4 regions of the Pseudarthrobacter sp. NIBRBAC000502771 genome follow, and region 3 is predicted to be linked to each of the others. Evidence: riboswitches for the same ligand, from Rfam matches in the RefSeq annotation. Region 3 holds a riboswitch; each other region holds the start of a gene.
The links. A riboswitch is a leader RNA that binds a small molecule or an ion and turns the genes downstream of it on or off. The one in region 3 is predicted to bind thiamine pyrophosphate.
Positions count from the first base shown of each region.

Region 1: linked by a shared signal. The riboswitch ahead of thiC (phosphomethylpyrimidine synthase ThiC) and the one ahead of thiO (glycine oxidase ThiO) in region 3 are both predicted to bind thiamine pyrophosphate.
Region 2: linked by a shared signal. The riboswitch ahead of NIBR502771_RS06830 (ECF transporter S component) and the one ahead of thiO (glycine oxidase ThiO) in region 3 are both predicted to bind thiamine pyrophosphate.
Region 4: linked by a shared signal. The riboswitch ahead of thiD (bifunctional hydroxymethylpyrimidine kinase/phosphomethylpyrimidine kinase) and the one ahead of thiO (glycine oxidase ThiO) in region 3 are both predicted to bind thiamine pyrophosphate.

Region 1 covers NZ_CP041187.1:2,833,731-2,837,934, forward strand. Annotated here, with positions in the region: gene ffh (signal recognition particle protein) at 1-111, shown strand, start outside; gene NIBR502771_RS13215 (alpha/beta fold hydrolase) at 214-948, shown strand; gene thiC (phosphomethylpyrimidine synthase ThiC) at 945-2,771, opposite strand; TPP riboswitch at 2,767-2,874, opposite strand; partial or broken gene NIBR502771_RS13225 (amidohydrolase family protein) at 2,952-4,033, shown strand; gene NIBR502771_RS13230 (VOC family protein) at 4,136-4,204, shown strand, end outside.
Region 2 covers NZ_CP041187.1:1,456,003-1,460,206, forward strand. Annotated here, with positions in the region: gene NIBR502771_RS06805 (Na+/H+ antiporter subunit D) at 1-237, shown strand, start outside; gene NIBR502771_RS06810 (Na+/H+ antiporter subunit E) at 234-779, shown strand; gene NIBR502771_RS06815 (monovalent cation/H+ antiporter complex subunit F) at 776-1,054, shown strand; gene mnhG (monovalent cation/H(+) antiporter subunit G) at 1,044-1,448, shown strand; gene NIBR502771_RS06825 (DUF4235 domain-containing protein) at 1,464-1,727, opposite strand; TPP riboswitch at 1,888-2,028, shown strand; gene NIBR502771_RS06830 (ECF transporter S component) at 2,096-2,719, shown strand; gene NIBR502771_RS06835 (ABC transporter ATP-binding protein) at 2,719-4,204, shown strand, end outside.
Region 3 covers NZ_CP041187.1:2,489,996-2,494,199, forward strand. Annotated here, with positions in the region: gene NIBR502771_RS11725 (RNB domain-containing ribonuclease) at 165-1,643, opposite strand; gene thiE (thiamine phosphate synthase) at 1,683-2,423, opposite strand; TPP riboswitch at 2,451-2,569, shown strand; gene thiO (glycine oxidase ThiO) at 2,562-3,857, shown strand; gene thiS (sulfur carrier protein ThiS) at 3,854-4,090, shown strand; gene NIBR502771_RS11745 (thiazole synthase) at 4,095-4,204, shown strand, end outside.
Region 4 covers NZ_CP041187.1:2,926,025-2,930,228, forward strand. Annotated here, with positions in the region: gene NIBR502771_RS13685 (Rne/Rng family ribonuclease) at 1-1,220, shown strand, start outside; TPP riboswitch at 1,380-1,477, shown strand; gene thiD (bifunctional hydroxymethylpyrimidine kinase/phosphomethylpyrimidine kinase) at 1,485-3,005, shown strand; gene rplU (50S ribosomal protein L21) at 3,268-3,576, shown strand; gene rpmA (50S ribosomal protein L27) at 3,638-3,901, shown strand; gene obgE (GTPase ObgE) at 4,019-4,204, shown strand, end outside.

The sequences.
Region 1 (4,204 bases), 340 kb from region 3:
AACGCCGCCAAGGCGCTCCCCACCGGCGCTGCGTTCGGCCAGCAGGGCGGCGACTTCGACCCGTCCTCGCTGAACCTCCCCAAGGGCTTCGACAAGTTCCTGGGCAAGTAGGAGTTTCCAGCATCAGGAAGCGCCAGGTGCCGTTTTGACCGCTCAAGACGACACCTGGCGCTTTTTCGTGGGGATGTCGGCAGCGTGGAATAGGGTTGGGACATGTTCAAGCAGAGGGTAGTTTTCGTGCACGGCGCCGGAAGTTTCGGTGCCGCCGCATGGCCGCGCCAGCACGGCATGGCGCTGTCCTATGACGCCCTGTTCCTCCGCCGGCACGGCTACGATGCCGCCGCGGAGCCGGTGGATTCGTCGTTCACGGAAGATACCGCGATCATCCTGCGGTCCCTGGGCGACGACGGCCGTGGCGCTGCCGGCGGACACGTCGTTGCGCACGCCCAGGGGGCAATCGCCGCCATGATGGCCGCCGTCGAACGCCCGGACCTGGTCTTTTCCCTGACGCTGGTGGAGCCCGCCTGCCTGTCCCTGACGGCGGAACTGCCGGCCACGGCCGCCCACATCCGCCTGATGCAGCCACTGTTCGACGTCCGCCACCAGCTCAGCGATGACGACTTCCAGCGCGAGTTTGTCCGCCGGATCTACGCCACCGACCTGCAGCAGCCTGCCACCACCGAGGAGAAGCGGTCCGCGCGGCGGCTGCGGCTCCAGGAGCCTTCCTGGGAAGCGCCGTTGCATATTGTTCCCGGCGTCCCCACCTTGGTCCTGACTGGTGGCTGGGAGCCGCTGTACGAGGAAATTGCCGGGTACCTCCGGGAGACCGGCGCCCTGCACCGCGTTGCCGCGGGCGGGCACCGGCCCCAGGACTCCCGGGACGGGGACCGGGCCATCCGCCAGTTCATCAGCGGGGTCGGCAGGAGCCAGGCCGCCCGGGCGTCCTAGCCGTCAGCGGGGACCCGCAGCTCCGGCAGGTAGACCTTGCCGCCGGCTGCCAGGAACTCCTCGTTCTTCCCCCGCATGCCGGCGGCCAGGTCCGCCAGCGCCGCCTGCGTGTCCGCGGAGCCATATTCGTCCCGGATGTCCTGGCTGATCCGCATGGAGCAGAACTTCGGACCGCACATGGAGCAAAAGTGCGCCGTCTTGGCCGGTTCGGCCGGTAGCGTCTCATCGTGGAACGACTCCGCGGTCACGGGGTCCAGGGACAGCGCGAACTGGTCCCGCCAGCGGAATTCGAATCTCGCCTTGGACAGGGCGTCATCGCGCTCATGCGCCCCGGGGTGGCCCTTGGCCAGGTCCGCGGCGTGCGCTGCGATCCTGTACGTGATCACGCCCGTTTTCACGTCGTCCTTGTTGGGCAGGCCCAGGTGTTCCTTCGGCGTGACGTAGCAGAGCATGGCTGTGCCGTACCGGGCGATCTCGGTGGCGCCAATGGCCGAGGTGATGTGGTCATACCCGGGCGCCACATCCGTCACCAGGGGCCCCAGGGTATAGAAGGGCGCACCCTTGCACAGCTCCTGCTGCCGCTCCACGTTCTCGCGGACCAGGTGGAAGGGAACGTGGCCCGGCCCCTCCACCATCACCTGCACGTCGTACTCCCAGGCCCGCTGCGTCAGTTCGGCGAGGGTGTCCAGCTCAGCGAACTGCGCGGCGTCGTTGGCGTCCGCCGTCGAACCGGGGCGGAGGCCGTCGCCCAGCGAGAAGGCGACGTCGTATTTGGCGAAGATTTCGCACAGCTCGTCGAAGTGCGTGTACAGGAAGTTCTCCTGGTGGTGGGCCAGGCACCAGCCCGCCATGATGGAGCCGCCCCGCGAGACAATACCGGTGACGCGGTTGGCGGTGAGCGGGACATAGCGGAGCAGCACGCCCGCGTGGATGGTCATGTAGTCCACACCCTGTTCGCACTGTTCGATCACGGTGTCCCGGAAGATTTCCCAGGTCAGGGCGTTGGCCTCACCGTTGACCTTTTCCAAGGCCTGGTAGATGGGGACGGTTCCAATGGGCACCGGGGAGTTGCGGATGATCCACTCCCGCGTGGTGTGGATGTCATCGCCGGTGGACAAGTCCATGACGGTGTCCGCGCCCCACTGGGTTGCCCACTGCAGCTTGTCCACTTCCTCGGCGATCGAACTCGTCACGGCCGAGTTGCCGATGTTCGCGTTGATCTTCACCAGGAAGGCCTTGCCGATGATCATGGGCTCGGATTCCGGATGGTTGATGTTGTTGGGAATGATGGCGCGGCCGGCAGCCACTTCGCTGCGCACCAATTCCACATCGCAGTTCTCGCGCAGCGCCACGAACCGCATTTCCTGCGTGATGACGCCCTGCCGGGCATAGTGCATCTGCGTCACCGTCCGGCCGTCGACGGCGCGGCGGGGCACGGGCTGCGCGCCCTTCCACTCCGCGGAGGCGGCGCCGCGGCGGACGGCCGAGCGGCCGTCGTCCAGCAGGTTGCGTTGCCTGCCGCTGTAGGCCTCGGTGTCTCCGCGCGCCACGATCCACTCCGCGCGGAAAGGCTCCAGGCCGCGGACGGGGTCGCTTCCCGGCCCCGCCGTCCGGTACGTCCGGAACGGTGCGTTCGGCTGGCCGTTGGGGGACGGCTCAAGGGCAATTTCCGTCACCGGTACCCGGATCCCGGACGCCTCATCCGCGAGGTAGGCGAGGGAATGCGACTTCAACGACTGGGTTTCCGGCGGCATTGACGCGCCACCGGGCACCCTGTCAGACGGCTGGAGGGCAGGGTTCAATTGGGTGTTTTGCGTACTCAAGGGAATACTCACTTCCTTCGCCGGCATTACCCGGACAGGTTCAACGGTCGCAGGCTGCGTCAGCCCGATCTCAGCCCCTGCAAGGGCACCCGTGTGGTCAGGAACGAAGCTACCACAGGCGCCTGGAGCGGCCTTGTCATAATTGCGGTGCTAGCCTGGCCGGGCATCGAAAGGAGCCCCATGGCAGGCATCATCCACTTCCGCGGCCCCGTCCTGACTGCACCGGACACGGTGCGGCACGGCTCTGGTCCGTGGACGGCAGGCTTACGTTCAGCCGGCCGGCGGCTGCTCCGGACCGGGTTTTGGATGGCTGGGTGCTGCCGGGCTTCGTGGACGCCCACTGCCACATTGGGCTTGGGGCCACTGGTCCGGTCGAGCCCGCGGCGGCCAGGGACCAGGCGGAGGCGGACCTTAGCGCGGGAACCCTGCTGGTCCGGGACGCGGGCTCGCCGGCAGATACCCGCTGGATGCAGGGCGGAGTGGACTTCCCGGTGCTGATCCGGGCCGGGCGCCATATTGCCCGGACGCGCCGCTACCTGCGGGGCTTCGCCGAGGAAGTGGAACCCGAGGGCCTCGTGGAGGCCGTCCGGAAGCAGGCGCGCGACGGCGACGGCTGGGTCAAGCTCGTGGGGGACTGGATTGACCGGAGCGCCGGCGACCTGTCGCCGTCCTTTCCTGCCGCCGTCGTACGCGATGCCGTCCAGGCGGCACACGACGAAGGTGCCCGGGTAACAGCGCACTGCTTCGCTGAAGACACCCTGGACCAGGTGCTGGACGCGGGCATCGACTGCGTCGAGCACGCTACCGGGCTCCTTCCCCGCCACGTGCCCCGGTTCGTGGAGCAGGGCGTACCGATCGTGCCCACGCTCATCAATATCGCCACCTTCCCCGACATTGTTGCGCAGGCGGAGCCCAAGTTCCCGCGTTATGCCGCCCACATGCGCGTCCTCTGGGAAGGCAGGATGGAGCGGGTGGCGCAAGCCCATGCCGCGGGTGTACGCATCTTTGCCGGTACCGATGCCGGCAGCGTGATACGGCACGGCAGGATCACGGACGAAATCCTCGCCCTGCACGGCGCCGGCCTGCCCATGGAGGCGGCCCTGGACGCCGCCTGCTGGGCAGCCCGTGCGTGGCTGGGAGCGGACGGGATGGAGGAGGGTGCCCGCGCCGACGTCGTTGTATGCCGGGAAGACCCGCGGGCGGTACCGGAGACCATTACGGCCCTGGAGCACGTGGTGCTGGGCGGGCGGATTATTCGCTGACAAAATACGGCTCACGGAGGACTTGGAATAAATTGAAGCTTCAAGTAATTTTAACATGTGAGAGGCCGCCAATGGGACGGCCACCAATGCTAGGAGCCTTCAATGACCGCATCAGCCAGCAGCCAGGATCTTCTTCCTGCCGACCTCGCCATGGGCACCGTGATGCTCAAG
Region 2 (4,204 bases), 1.0 Mb from region 3:
GTCTCCGGGCCGGGAGCCAAGGTGAACAACACGGTGACCCTCCTGCCGCGCACCATGGTGGGCTCCACGGCCGCCCTGGTGGTGCTCGGTGTTGCCCTGACCGTCTTCGCCGGACCATTGTTCGCACTTTCGGACCGGGCAGCCCGGGACATGCTTGACCGGACGCCGTACATCCAGGCGGTGCTGGGCGAGGGCATCGCCGTTCCCGGCACCACCGCGGCGGGAGGAGGACGATGAGCCGTAAACGCATTTCGCTGCGCCAGGAACTTCCGCTCCTGGTCTGGCTGGTGATTGTGTGGGGCGCCCTGTGGCAGGATTTCAGCCCCGGCAACCTCCTCTTCGGGACCCTGCTGGCCGTGGGCGTGGCCCGGCTCTTCTACCTCCCGCCGGTGGAGCTCAGCGGCCGGTTCAATATTCTCCACGCCGTGCCGTTTGCGCTGGCCTTCGTGGGCAAGGTGGTGGTGGCCAGCGCACAGGTCCTGTATCTGGCAGCTGTCCGCGGCCCCAAGGTGACCAATGCCGTGGTCGCGGTGAAACTGCGCAGCCACCAGGACCTGATCGTCACTGCCACGGGACACGTGATTTCCCTGATCCCGGGTTCCCTGGTGGTGGACGTGGACCGTTCCACGTCCACGCTGTACCTGCACGCACTCAACATCACCTCCAAGAAGGACGTGGAAGGCCTGCGGAACGAGGTCCGCTCCATTGAAGCGGGCCTGATCCGCATCATGGGCACCGCGGATGAACTTGAAGAGGTCCGTATGGAGGCCGGCGCATGATGCCCGTTGTCCTGGCTGTCACAGCCGTCATTTTCTCGCTGGCGGCCGCCGGTGCCATCATCCGGATCGCCCGTGGCCCGTCGCTGCTGGACCGGGTGCTGGCTGCCGACGTGCTGCTCGCAATCCTTGCCGGGGCGCTGTGCATCGATATGGCGGTGAACCGGCACCTGAACAACCTGATGCTGGTGGTGGCCATCTCCATCATCGGGTTCATCGGTTCCGTGACCGTAGCCCGGTTCGTGGCAGACAGGAGGGTCAAGCCCAATGAATCCTGACTTCTCCGGGCCCGACGCCTGGATCGACCTCGTCTCCGCCGTGTTCATGGTGGTGGGTGCCCTCATGTCCCTGGGCGCCGCGATAGGCCTGCTGCGGTTCCCGGACCTCCTGAGCCGCATGCACGCCGCCACGAAGCCGCAGGTGCTGGGGCTCTTCCTGCTGCTGGCGGCCATCGGGCTGCAGCTGCGGACGTGGTGGGTGTGGCCGGTTCTGGTGGTGGCGTGGATCTTCCAACTCCTCACGGTGCCCGTGTCCGCCCACATGGTGGGCCGTGCCGGCTACCGCACCAAGCACCTGCACCGGGAACTGCTCACCACCGATGAACTGGAAGCCGTGGTGCAAAAAGCCGCCGCCGAGACTGCCCGGAAGGACAGCCCCGACGACGGCCGGTAACGCTGGGGCACGACGCTAGACGATGTCCTGGGTCTTCGCGAAGCGGGTGATGGCGCGCTGGGTGCCGCGGTTGGCCAGGACCTGGATGATGGCACTGACCGACGCCGAGATCAGCGCAAAGGTCAGCGCCGAACGCAGGCTGGTGGGTACGTCCTCGTGTTTGCCGGTGGGCGGCTTCTGTCCGGTGGTCTTTTCCCAGATGGCATTGACCAGTTTGGTACCGGCGAGGCCTGCGCCGAGGCTCACGCCTGTCCCGAGCAGTTTGATGAGAAGGTTCATTCCAGGTACTCCTTGCGGGCGGAAAACGGACTGCTCCCAGCCTAGCCGGTCATATCCGGGTGATTGGCGCCGGCAGCCCGCAATCCAGCCCGGCCAGGTGTAAACTTGACCACGCCCAACCGGGCACAACAACAAGCGTTACCCACACCAAAAGCAACACTAAAAACGACAGGGGAGCGCCGCCGTCGGACAACCTGGCATTAGCCGGGCACCGCAGGTGGGCGCTGAGAGTGCGGACAGCCGCAGACCCTCGAACCTGATCCGGTTAGTACCGGCGCAAGGGAGTCGAGTTCTCAAAGTGTCGCGGTTCCACGGCCACAGGCCGCCGGCCGGGTCCACTTTCCCCTCCTGTTTCCCAGGAGGATCACATGAGTACTGCAGCAATCAAGAAGACCACCAGCAAGTCCTGGCGCGTCGTGGACATCGTCGTCGCCGCGCTGGTGGCCATCGCGGGCGGCGTTATTTTCTGGGCATGGGACCAGGGTGCCGCCGCCCTGTCGGCCCCCATGAACGCAGCCTACCCACCCCTGACCGGCCTGCTCGCCGGGGGCTGGATGATTCCCGGCGTGCTGGGAATGCTGATCATCCGCAAGCCCGGGGCGGCCCTGTTCTGCGAGACCGTCGCCGCCACCGGCGAACTGCTGATGGGTTCCCAGTACGGCGCCTCGGTCCTGTTCTCCGGTTTCATCCAGGGCCTGGGCGCGGAAATCATCTTCGCAATCTTCGTCTACCGCAAGTTCAACCTGCCCGTGTCCCTGCTGGCAGGCGCCGCGGCCGGATTCTTCTGCGGCCTGAACGATTCGTTTGCACCGTGGGGCTGGAACATCGCCTACTCCGGCGCCGACAAGCTGGCCTACATTGTCCTCACCACCATTTCCGGGGCCATCCTTGCGGGTGCCCTGGCCTGGGTTGCCACCCGCGGCCTGGCACGCACCGGGGTGCTGAGCTCCTTCGCGTCCCGCAAGGCCGCAACGGAGCCCGTCTTCTCCTGATGGCACCCTCCCAGGACTCCGGCGCGGTCCGCCCCGCCGCCGTCACCGCCCGTGGCTGGGGCTGGCGGCATGCCGGCAGAGCCAAACCCGCCGTCCACGGCCTTGACCTGGACATCGCCCCCGGGGAGCGGGTGCTCCTGCTCGGCCCCTCCGGCGCAGGGAAGTCCACGCTGCTTCACGCGCTGGCCGGCGTCCTGGGAGACATCGACGACGACGGCGAATCAGGCGACGCCGACGAGTCCGGTTCGCTCCGGGTGGACGGAGCCGCGCCCCGCGCCCAGCGCGGCCGCGCCGGCCTGATGCAGCAGGACCCCGAAACGCAGGTGGTCCTTTCCCGGGTGGGGGACGACGTCGCCTTCGGCGCCGAAAACCTCGCGGTGCCCCGCGACGCGATCTGGCCCCGGGTGCACGCGGCGCTTGCCGACGTCGGACTCTCCCACCTCCCGCTGGACCACCCGACGTCGGCCCTGTCCGGCGGGCAAAAGCAGCGCCTGGCGCTGGCGGGCATCCTGGCGATGCGTCCCGGCCTGATCCTGCTGGACGAACCCACCGCCAACCTCGACCCGGACGGCGTCCTGGAGGTCCGCGACGCCGTGGCCCGCTGCCTGGACAAGACCGGGGCCACCCTTGTGGTGGTGGAGCACCGGGTTTCCGTCTGGAAGGACCTGGTGGACCGGATCATTGTCCTGCAGCCGGGCTCGGCCTCGGATCCCGCCGTGCTCCTGGACGGCCCGCCGGACCGTGTGCTCAGTGAGGCGAGGACCATGCTGGCCGCTGCCGGCGTGTGGGTGCCCGGGTATGTGCCCGCGACCCGACCCCGCGCTGCGGTCCCCGCCCCGGGAACGGGGAACCTGTTGTTGGCCGCTGAGCAGCTTGCCGTGTCCCGCGGACGCGCCCGCCGGCAGGGCTTTCGGAAGATTCCGCCGGCGCCGGTCCAGGAGGACGTGGCTGCACAGGTCCGCGCCGGGCAGGCCCTTGCCATCACCGGTCCCAACGGTGCCGGCAAGTCAACCTTCGCCCTGACCCTGGCCGGCCTGCTGGAGCCCGTGGCGGGGAAAGTTTCAGCCACGCTGGACCTCAGCCGCGGCGCCGGCATCGACCCCTACAAGTGGAAGGCCCAGCAGCTGATCTCGCGGGTGGGCACGGTGTTCCAGGAGCCGGAACACCAGTTCGTCACCGGGAAGGTACTGGACGAACTGCAGTTCGGCCCGCGGCACCTGGGGCACGGCGCGGACAGGGTGGACGAACTGCTGGAGCGCCTGCGGCTCACCCAGCTGGTGGACGCCAACCCCTACACGCTCTCCGGCGGGGAAAAGCGGCGCCTCTCCGTGGCCACCGTCCTTGCCGCCAGCCCCCAGGTGCTGATCCTGGACGAGCCCACGTTCGGGCAGGATGCCAATACCTGGGCCGAACTCGCATCATTCCTGTCCGAGCTTCTGGATGCGGGTACGGCGGTGGTTTCCGTGACCCATGACGCGGAGTTCA
Region 3 (4,204 bases):
ATGCTGGCACTGGTGACCAACGGGTACTTCTCAAGATCGCGTAGGGGCGGGCTTGTTGGTTTCAAATCAAGGAAATCAACGACCGGGCATCCAATTCTACCCCTCCAGTCTAGCCGTAAGGGCACAAAAACACGGTTTCGGACCGCCTGGGGGCCGCCTGCCGTTCAGGAAACGAGCTCGAAGTGGATCTGCCGGGTGGTGATATCGGAGGAAACCAGCCGTACCCGGACCTTGGTGCCGGACTCCAGCTCCCCGGCGCACCGAGCGGTCACCGCCGGTTCGGCAATCTGGATAATCCCCGAACTGCCGTTCCCATTTCCATTCTTGCCATTCCCGTTGCCGTTCCCGTTCTGCGGCTTGGATCCGGAGATGACGATCGCATCGAATTCCTGCCCGATGTGGTTCAGCAGCAGTGCCGCTTCCACGGTATCCAGGGCCAGGCGCTCCATCCTTGACGCCAGCTGGTCCGATCCTGCCATGATGCCCGGAAGCAGGGGCAGGGCTTCGCGCGCCCAGCCGGGAACATCGCCGCCGTTGCTCAGGGCCTCGCAGATGACCAGCACGAACCGGTCCACCAAGCGGCGCAGCGGCGCCGTGGTGTGGGCGTAGGCGGCGCCGATGGCGGACTGGATACCGTCTTCGGGGACCGTGCCGTCAAAGGCGGTGTAGGACGCGCCGCGGAACAGCATCCCGGCCGAATGCATGATGGCCAGCTGGCGCGGGTCGGTGGGATCGAGCGACCGCAGGTATTCGCCGTAGCTGACCTGCCCGTCCCACGGCCTGCCCAGCACCTCTGTCTGCAGCCGGAAGTGCCGCAGCGACCGTTCGTCAGGTGCGGGCATGGTGCGCAGGATGCCCACCTTGCCCTCAAGCATGAGCTGCGCGGCTGCCATTCCGGTCATCAACGAAATCTGCGCGTTCCAGTCCTCGACGGGAAGCTGCGGGACGGCGTCAATCCGGTAGCCGCCGTCCGGCAGCTGGACGATTTCCTGCTCGGGCATGTTCAGGCTGGCGCCCTCCCGTGCCCGTTCCAGCGCCACGCGTTTCAGCCCCACCTCGCGGAGCAGCCGGAGGACGGGTGGGGCGGTCCCGGCGTCGAGGGCGGCCTGGGCACTTTTGTAGCTGAGCTTGTCGCGGCTGCGGACCCGCGCCCGCCGGACGCCGACGGTAATCACGGACGCTTCGCCGTCGAGCGTGAAGTCCCAGACGAAAGCCGAGCACTCCTGGCCGGGCAGCAGGCTGCCGGCCCCCTCGCTGATCACCTCCGGATGCAGCGGGATCCGGCCGTCCGGAGCGTAGAACGTCTGTCCGCGGCGCCGGGTCTCGGCGTCCAGCGGCCCGCCCGGTGCAACGAATGCGGGGACGTCGGCGATGGCATACATGACGCGGTAGCCGGTGCCGTCCGGTTCGATGAAGACTGCCTGGTCCAGGTCCGTGGAGGACGCCGGATCGATAGTCACGAACTCGACGGCGGTCAGGTCGTAGGACGGCAGCTTCAACGCCGCGACGGCGGCCCGGGCGTCTTCCACCGCGTCGGCAGGGTACGGCCCGGGCAGCTCAAGTTCGGTCCGCAGCAGGCCCAGCGCCTCTTCCAAGGCGTTCCTGTGGTCACGGACGTTAGGGGCCAACCGATGATGCGACACAAAATTCAGCGTAGCGCCAAGTCCCGGGATTAAGCAGTCTCAGCCGTCCAGCGCGCCGAGGAGCGAGGCAGCGGCTGCCGCGGGGTCGGCGGCCTCGGTGATGGCGCGGACCACCACGATCCGGCGTGCACCGGCCGCCACCACCTCGCGGACGTTCCCGTGGTCGATGCCGCCGATGGCAAACCACGGCACCGGATCCCCGGCCTGCCCGGAGGCATCGGCGGCGTACTTCACCAGTTCAGGCCCGACGGCGGCCCTGCCGGGTTTGGTGGGTGTGGCCCATACCGGCCCAACGCAGAAGTAGTCCAGCCCGGACGGGCCGCCGGTCGCAGCGAGGGCGGCGTCGACCTGGCCCGTGGTGTGGCTGGAGAGGCCGATGGCGGCGTTGCCGTTGACCAGCGTGCGCGCCGCAGCCAGCGGAAGGTCCTTTTGGCCGATGTGGAACACCGGCGCCCCGGACAGCACGGCAATATCGGCGCGGTCATTGACGGCCCACAGCCGGCCATGGCGTACCGCGGTCTCCTTCAACGCCGCCAGGAGGTCCAGTTCCTCGGCGGCCTCGATGGTCTTGTCCCGCAGCTGGATGATGTCCACGCCGCCGGCAAACGCGGCGTCCACAAACTCCGCGAAGTCGCCGTGCGCAGTGCGTGCATCGGTGCACAGGTACAGGCGGGCCGCCTTCAGGGCGTCGTTGTGGCCGGCGTTGGCAACTTCGGCTATGCCGGCCGGGGCTGCTGGAGCGTGGGGGCCTGCGGGCAGGGAGGAAGCGGACACATTCATGCCTGCAAGCCTAGTTCCTCTAAACTGGCCTGGTACTGCGGGAGCCCGCGGCAGCTGTCACAAAGCGCCGGGCTGAGAGGGCGTCAGAGCCGACCGCTTGACCTGATCCGGATAATGCCGGCGTAGGGAAGGAACCTTATGAGCACCCCCGTTGACCATCGTGCCGGGCCGTCCAGTGCCCCCCGTTCCACGGTCCGCGCGGACGTCGCCGTCATCGGCGGCGGAGTGGTGGGCCATGGCATCGCCTGGGAGGCGCAGCGCTCCGGCCGCTCCGTGGCCCTGATCGATGACGCGCCCGGAAGCGGTGCCAGCTGGGCCGCCGCAGGAATGCTGGCCCCCGTCAGCGAACTGCACTACCAGGAGGAGGACCTCCTGGAACTGATGCTTGACGCTTCCTCCCGCTGGCCCGGTTTCGCCGCAGGCATCGCAGGAGCCACCTCCGGTTCCGGATACCTGACGACGCCGACACTCGCCGTGGGTGCCGACGCCGCGGACCGCCGCGCGCTGATGGACCTCCGCGCCGTACAGCAGGCCAACGGACTTGCCGTGGAACCACTCACCGTGCGGGACGCCCGCAAACGCGAGCCACTCCTCAGCCCCGCGATAGCCTGCGCCCTTGACACGCCTGCGGACCACCAGGTCGATCCCCGCCGCCTGCTGGCTGCCCTGCGGCAGGCCCTCGCCGGTGCCGTCCGCGGGAAGCCTGGCCTGGCTGTTGCAGGGGCGGTGGAAGGGTACGCCGTGCCGGACCGGGCCGGCGGCCTGCTGTGGGAGGGCGGAAGGGTCGTCGGCGCCAGCCTGGCTGGCGGCGGCACCGTCCTGGCAACGGAAACGATCGTGGCCAACGGGCTGCAGGCAGGGGACCTGGGCGGCCTGCCCGACGGCCTCGACCTGCCCCTGCGCCCCGTACACGGAGACATCCTCCGCCTCGCCGTTCCGCAGCACCTCCAGCCCCTTGTGACGTCCACGGTGCGCGGGCTGGTGCACGGTGTCCCCGTCTACATCGTTCCCCGGCAGGACGGGACCGTGGTCATCGGAGCCACCCAGCGCGAGGACGCGCTGTCCGATGCCGTCAGCGCCGGGGGCGTCTATCAGCTGCTGCGCGATGCCCAGGCGCTGGTGCCCGCCGTCGCCGAACTGGAGCTGCTGGAGTGCACCGCAAGGGCCCGGCCCGGAACCCCCGACAACGCGCCGCTGCTGGGCCGCGTGCCGGCGGCCCCCGGATCTGCAGGCGACAAGGCCGGGCACGTCCCCGGACTCATCATCGCCACCGGGTTCTTCCGGCACGGGGTGCTGCTCACTCCCGCTGCCGCAGCCATCTGCGCCGGGTTGCTGGACGGGCATGCCGACCCGCGCTGGGCGCCCTTCAGTCCGGAGCGGTTCTCGCGTCCGGCCGCCGCCCGCACAAACCACCACACCAAGGAGACAGTGTGAACATCACCCTGAACGGAAACACCCACACGGTGGCGGACGGCACCTCCATCACCACGCTCGTCAGCCAGGTCACCGGACGCCCGCTGGCACCGAACGGCCAGGCGACCGACGGCGGGAAGCTGGGGGTCGCCGTCGCCCATAATGCCCAGGTGGTGCCGCGGAGCCAATGGTTCGCCACGGCGCTCGCCGAGGGCGACGACATTGAACTTGTCACAGCAGTACAGGGAGGCTGACACCATGACCGAAACAGGCACCATCAACCCGGCCGGGAATCCCGGGGCCGCCGACGGCCTGGTGATTGACGGCGTCGCCCTTGGATCCCGGCTGATCATGGGCACCGGCGGGGC
Region 4 (4,204 bases), 440 kb from region 3:
AAACCGTCACCAAGAACAACCTCGAAGCGGCCGAGGAAGTGGTGCGCCAGCTGCGGCTGCGCGACATCGGCGGCATCATCGTGATCGACTTCATCGACATGGTGCTCGAATCCAACCGCGACCTGGTCCTGCGCCGCCTGGTTGAGTGCCTGGGCCGCGACCGGACCAAGCACCAGGTTGCCGAAGTGACCTCACTCGGACTGGTCCAGATGACGCGCAAGCGCATGGGCACCGGCCTGCTGGAGGTGTTCGGCGAGCAGTGCGAGGCCTGCGCCGGCCGGGGCGTCGTGACCCACGACGACCCCGTGGAGCACCGCCGGGCCAACACGGTGGCGGCCGAGCACCACGTCCAGCGCACCGACAACCGGCCCGAAACCCGTGCGGAGGCCCGCCCGGAAGCGCAGCGGAACGACGCCCAGCCCGGCGTCCGGTCCGAACGCAAGCGGCGGCGGGGACGCGGCGGCCAGCAGCCCGAGGCTGCCCCGGCACCTGCCGTCCATGTCCACACCGTCCAGCCGGACCCGTCCGACGCCGAGCGGCACGCCAAGGCGGAGGCAACCAGGCTTGCCCTGGCGAACATCGCCGCTGCCGCCCATGCGGCCCACCTGCACGACGACGAGGTAGCGGCTGCCCGGCAGGTGCCGGCCGCGGAGCCTGCGCAGGTACCCGTTGAGGAGAAGCACGACGCCGATGCCCCGGCACGTCCCGCAGCCGTCCTCACGTTCGGCGGCGAGGAAGTCCCGCTTCCGTTCGTGGAGCACGCCGGGGAACAGCATCCGAAGCCTGCCCTGACGCTGGACCGGCTTGCGGAAGCATTCGCACACCTGGGCCAGCCGGCCTCCCCTGTGGGGGACGCGCCTGCCAGTCAGGCAGAGGCTCTGCAGGCAGCAGAAGAGGCAGCACCGGAGCAGCCGGCCGGGGCAGGGGCGGCGGGAGCCCGCGCCGGTGCCGCTCCTGAGGCGTCCCCTGAAAAGGACTATTCGGACCACACGCTGGAGCAGTCCCGGCAGCGCCGGCCCCGGCGCCACCGGGCCGCCAGCCGTGCCCAGGGTGCCGCCAACGAGACCGCCGTCCAGCACCATGAAAACGTCCAGGCTGATGCCGGTGGGCACTCGCACGCAGCGAAGGCCCCCGAACCCGCGAAGGACCAGCCGGAACCGCGGAAGGCGGCCGAGGAACCCATCATCCTCGGCGTCGGGGTGCCTGCCTCGGAACTCTAGGCACAGGAGCTTCCAGCCAGGAATCCCCGTCCTGCGCATCGGTCCACCCGGATTACCGGGGGTACCGTGCGGGGCGGGGATTCCTGCCGTTGCGGGATGGCCCATTTTTGCGGCGGCCGTTGTCACCTTTTTCCCGGGTGCGGCACACGGGCTAGGGTAGGAACCGACACGGGGTGCCGCGCAGCAGGCCGGCTGAGATCCAGACCCGTTGAACCTGTCCGGCTAGTACCGGCGAAGGGATGTCTCTTGTCTTCGACCCTTTCCATGCCCCTGCCAGCTTCCTCCGCCGCCAGCACCGGGCTGCCAACCGGCCGGGAAGTCCCGCGGGTCCTGTCCATCGCCGGCTCCGACCCGTCAGGGGGCGCAGGCATCCAGGCCGACCTGAAAAGCATTGCCGCCCACGGCGGTTACGGCATGGCTGCTATCACGGCCCTGACGGCGCAGAACACGTGCGGTGTACAGGCAGTCCACGTTCCTCCCGCGGCCTTCCTGGCGAAGCAGCTGGACGCGGTCAGCGATGATATCTCCATTGACGCCGTCAAGATCGGCATGCTGGGGGACGAGGCCGTGATCGGCACTGTCCGGCTTTGGCTGGAGAAGGTCCGTCCCGCCGTCGTTGTCCTGGACCCGGTGATGGTGGCCACCAGCGGCGACCGGCTGCTGAAAGAGTCCGCCGAGGCCGCCCTCCGGGACCTCTTGCCCCTGGCCCACCTCATTACCCCCAACCTGCCGGAGCTTGCCATGCTGGTGGGCGCGGATCCAGCAGACAGCTGGGCGGCTGCGCTGGAGCAGGGGAGGCGCCTGGCGGATGCCACCGGCGCCACCATCCTTGTCAAGGGCGGGCACCTGGCGGGTGCGGACTGCCCGGATGCGCTGGTCAATACGGCAGGCCTCCTGCCAGGGGAAGTGGTGGAGGTGCAGGGAAACCGCATCGACACGCGCAACAGCCACGGCACCGGCTGTTCCCTGTCCTCCGCGATGGCCACCGTCCAGGCACGCCTTGGCGACTGGGAGGCATCGCTCCGAACGGTCAAGCCATGGCTGGCCGTCGCCCTTGAGAAGTCGGAGCAGCTTGAAGTGGGCTGGGGAAACGGCCCGGTGCACCATTTCCACCATGTGCGGCCGGCCCTCGCGGAAGGCGCTTTCGCTGCCCGGCTGTGGACGGAAGCCCAGCAGGACCTGGCGGACATCTACGCCCTGGACTTCATCCACGGCCTGGCCGCCGGGGACCTGGCCGAGAAGGACTTCGCCTACTACCTGGCGCAGGATGCCCTGTACCTGAACGGCTACTCCCGGGTCCTTGCCCGGGCGAGTGCCCTGGCCCCGTCAGAAGGGGAGCAGCTGTTCTGGGCCGGATCATCGCAGCAGTGCCTGGAGGTGGAGTCGGAACTGCACCGCTCGTGGCTCAGCACCCGCCCCGCCCAGGGCGGACTTGGCCCCGTCACCAAGGCCTACGTGGACCACCTCACCGCAGCATCGGCGTCGGGAAGCTACGCCGTCCTGGCCGCCGCCGTCCTGCCCTGCTTCTGGCTTTACGCCGAAGTCGGGGAAAAGCTGCACGCCCGGTTCCTTGCCTCGGGAGAGCCGGGCGGCCACGCCTACGCAGCCTGGCTCCGGACCTACGCGGACGAGGGCTTCGCCGAGGCCACCCGCCGGGCCATCGCCATCGTGGACGCAGCAGGACGGAGGGCCTCCGACCACGAACGCGCGGCGATGGTGACTGCGTTCAAGCAGTCCTGCCGCCTGGAAGTGGAATTCTTCGACGCGCCGAGGTTGCATTCCTGAACCCTCCGGGCAGCGCCGCCGCTATGATGGAGTCCATGGTTGCGGTGCTGCCTGTCGGAGTGTGGTTACTACCACACCCGGGCCGCCGGAACCAGCCTCATTTGCGGCCGTAGATGGATTTAGCGTATTCTGGATCTTCGGTGCTTACGCCAACACTTGGGTTATGACCCCACGGCGTTGAGGCACAGCGCGAACCCTGGCTTTTTTGAGTCGGTTCCGCACGCAAATTTTGTAATAAACGTCGAGAGAAGTGAGTTCCCAAGTGGTGTACGCGATTGTCCGCGCAGGCGGCCGCCAAGAGAAGGTTTCCGTTGGAGACTTCGTTACCCTGAACCGCGTCGCCGGTGGAGCCGGCAGCACCATTGAGCTGCCCGCACTGCTCCTGGTTGATGGTGACAAGGTCACCTCTGCCGCCGCTGACCTGGCCAAGGTAACTGTTACGGCTGAAATCCTCCAGGACCTGCGTGGTCCTAAGATTGTCATCCAGAAGTTCAAGAACAAGACCGGCTACAAGAAGCGCCAGGGTCACCGCCAGGAACTGACCAAGGTCAAGATCACCGGCATCAAGTAACCACCGGTTACTGTTCAGGTATTTCAACAGATTCCCCAGAATTTAGAGGCAGGCATTTCAGATGGCACATAAAAAGGGCGCGAGCTCCACTCGCAACGGTCGCGATTCCAACGCTCAGTACCTCGGCGTCAAGCGCTTCGGCGGCCAGGTTGTTTCCGCCGGCGAGATCATCGTCCGCCAGCGTGGCACCCACTTCCACCCCGGCGCCGGCGTTGGCCGTGGCGGTGACGACACCCTGTTCGCACTGACCCCGGGCGCCGTTGAATTCGGCACCCGCCGCGGTCGTCGCGTAGTCAACATCGTTGCTGCTGCAGCTGCAGAGTAACAACCAGTTCTGAAGCGGTGGAGCGGGCCTGAGGGTCCGCTCCACTGTTCTTTTAACAGCATTACAATCGATGTGGCGTCCCCGGGCGCCCCATAAACAGCACCTGAGGAGATCCACGTGGCCAGCTTTGTAGACCGGGTAGTACTGCATGTATCCGGCGGAACCGGCGGCCATGGTTGCGTCTCCGTCCACCGCGAGAAGTTCAAGCCACTCGGCGGTCCCGACGGCGGGAACGGCGGCAACGGCGGCGACGTGATCCTGCGCGTGGACCACCAGACCACTACGCTCCTCGACTACCACCAC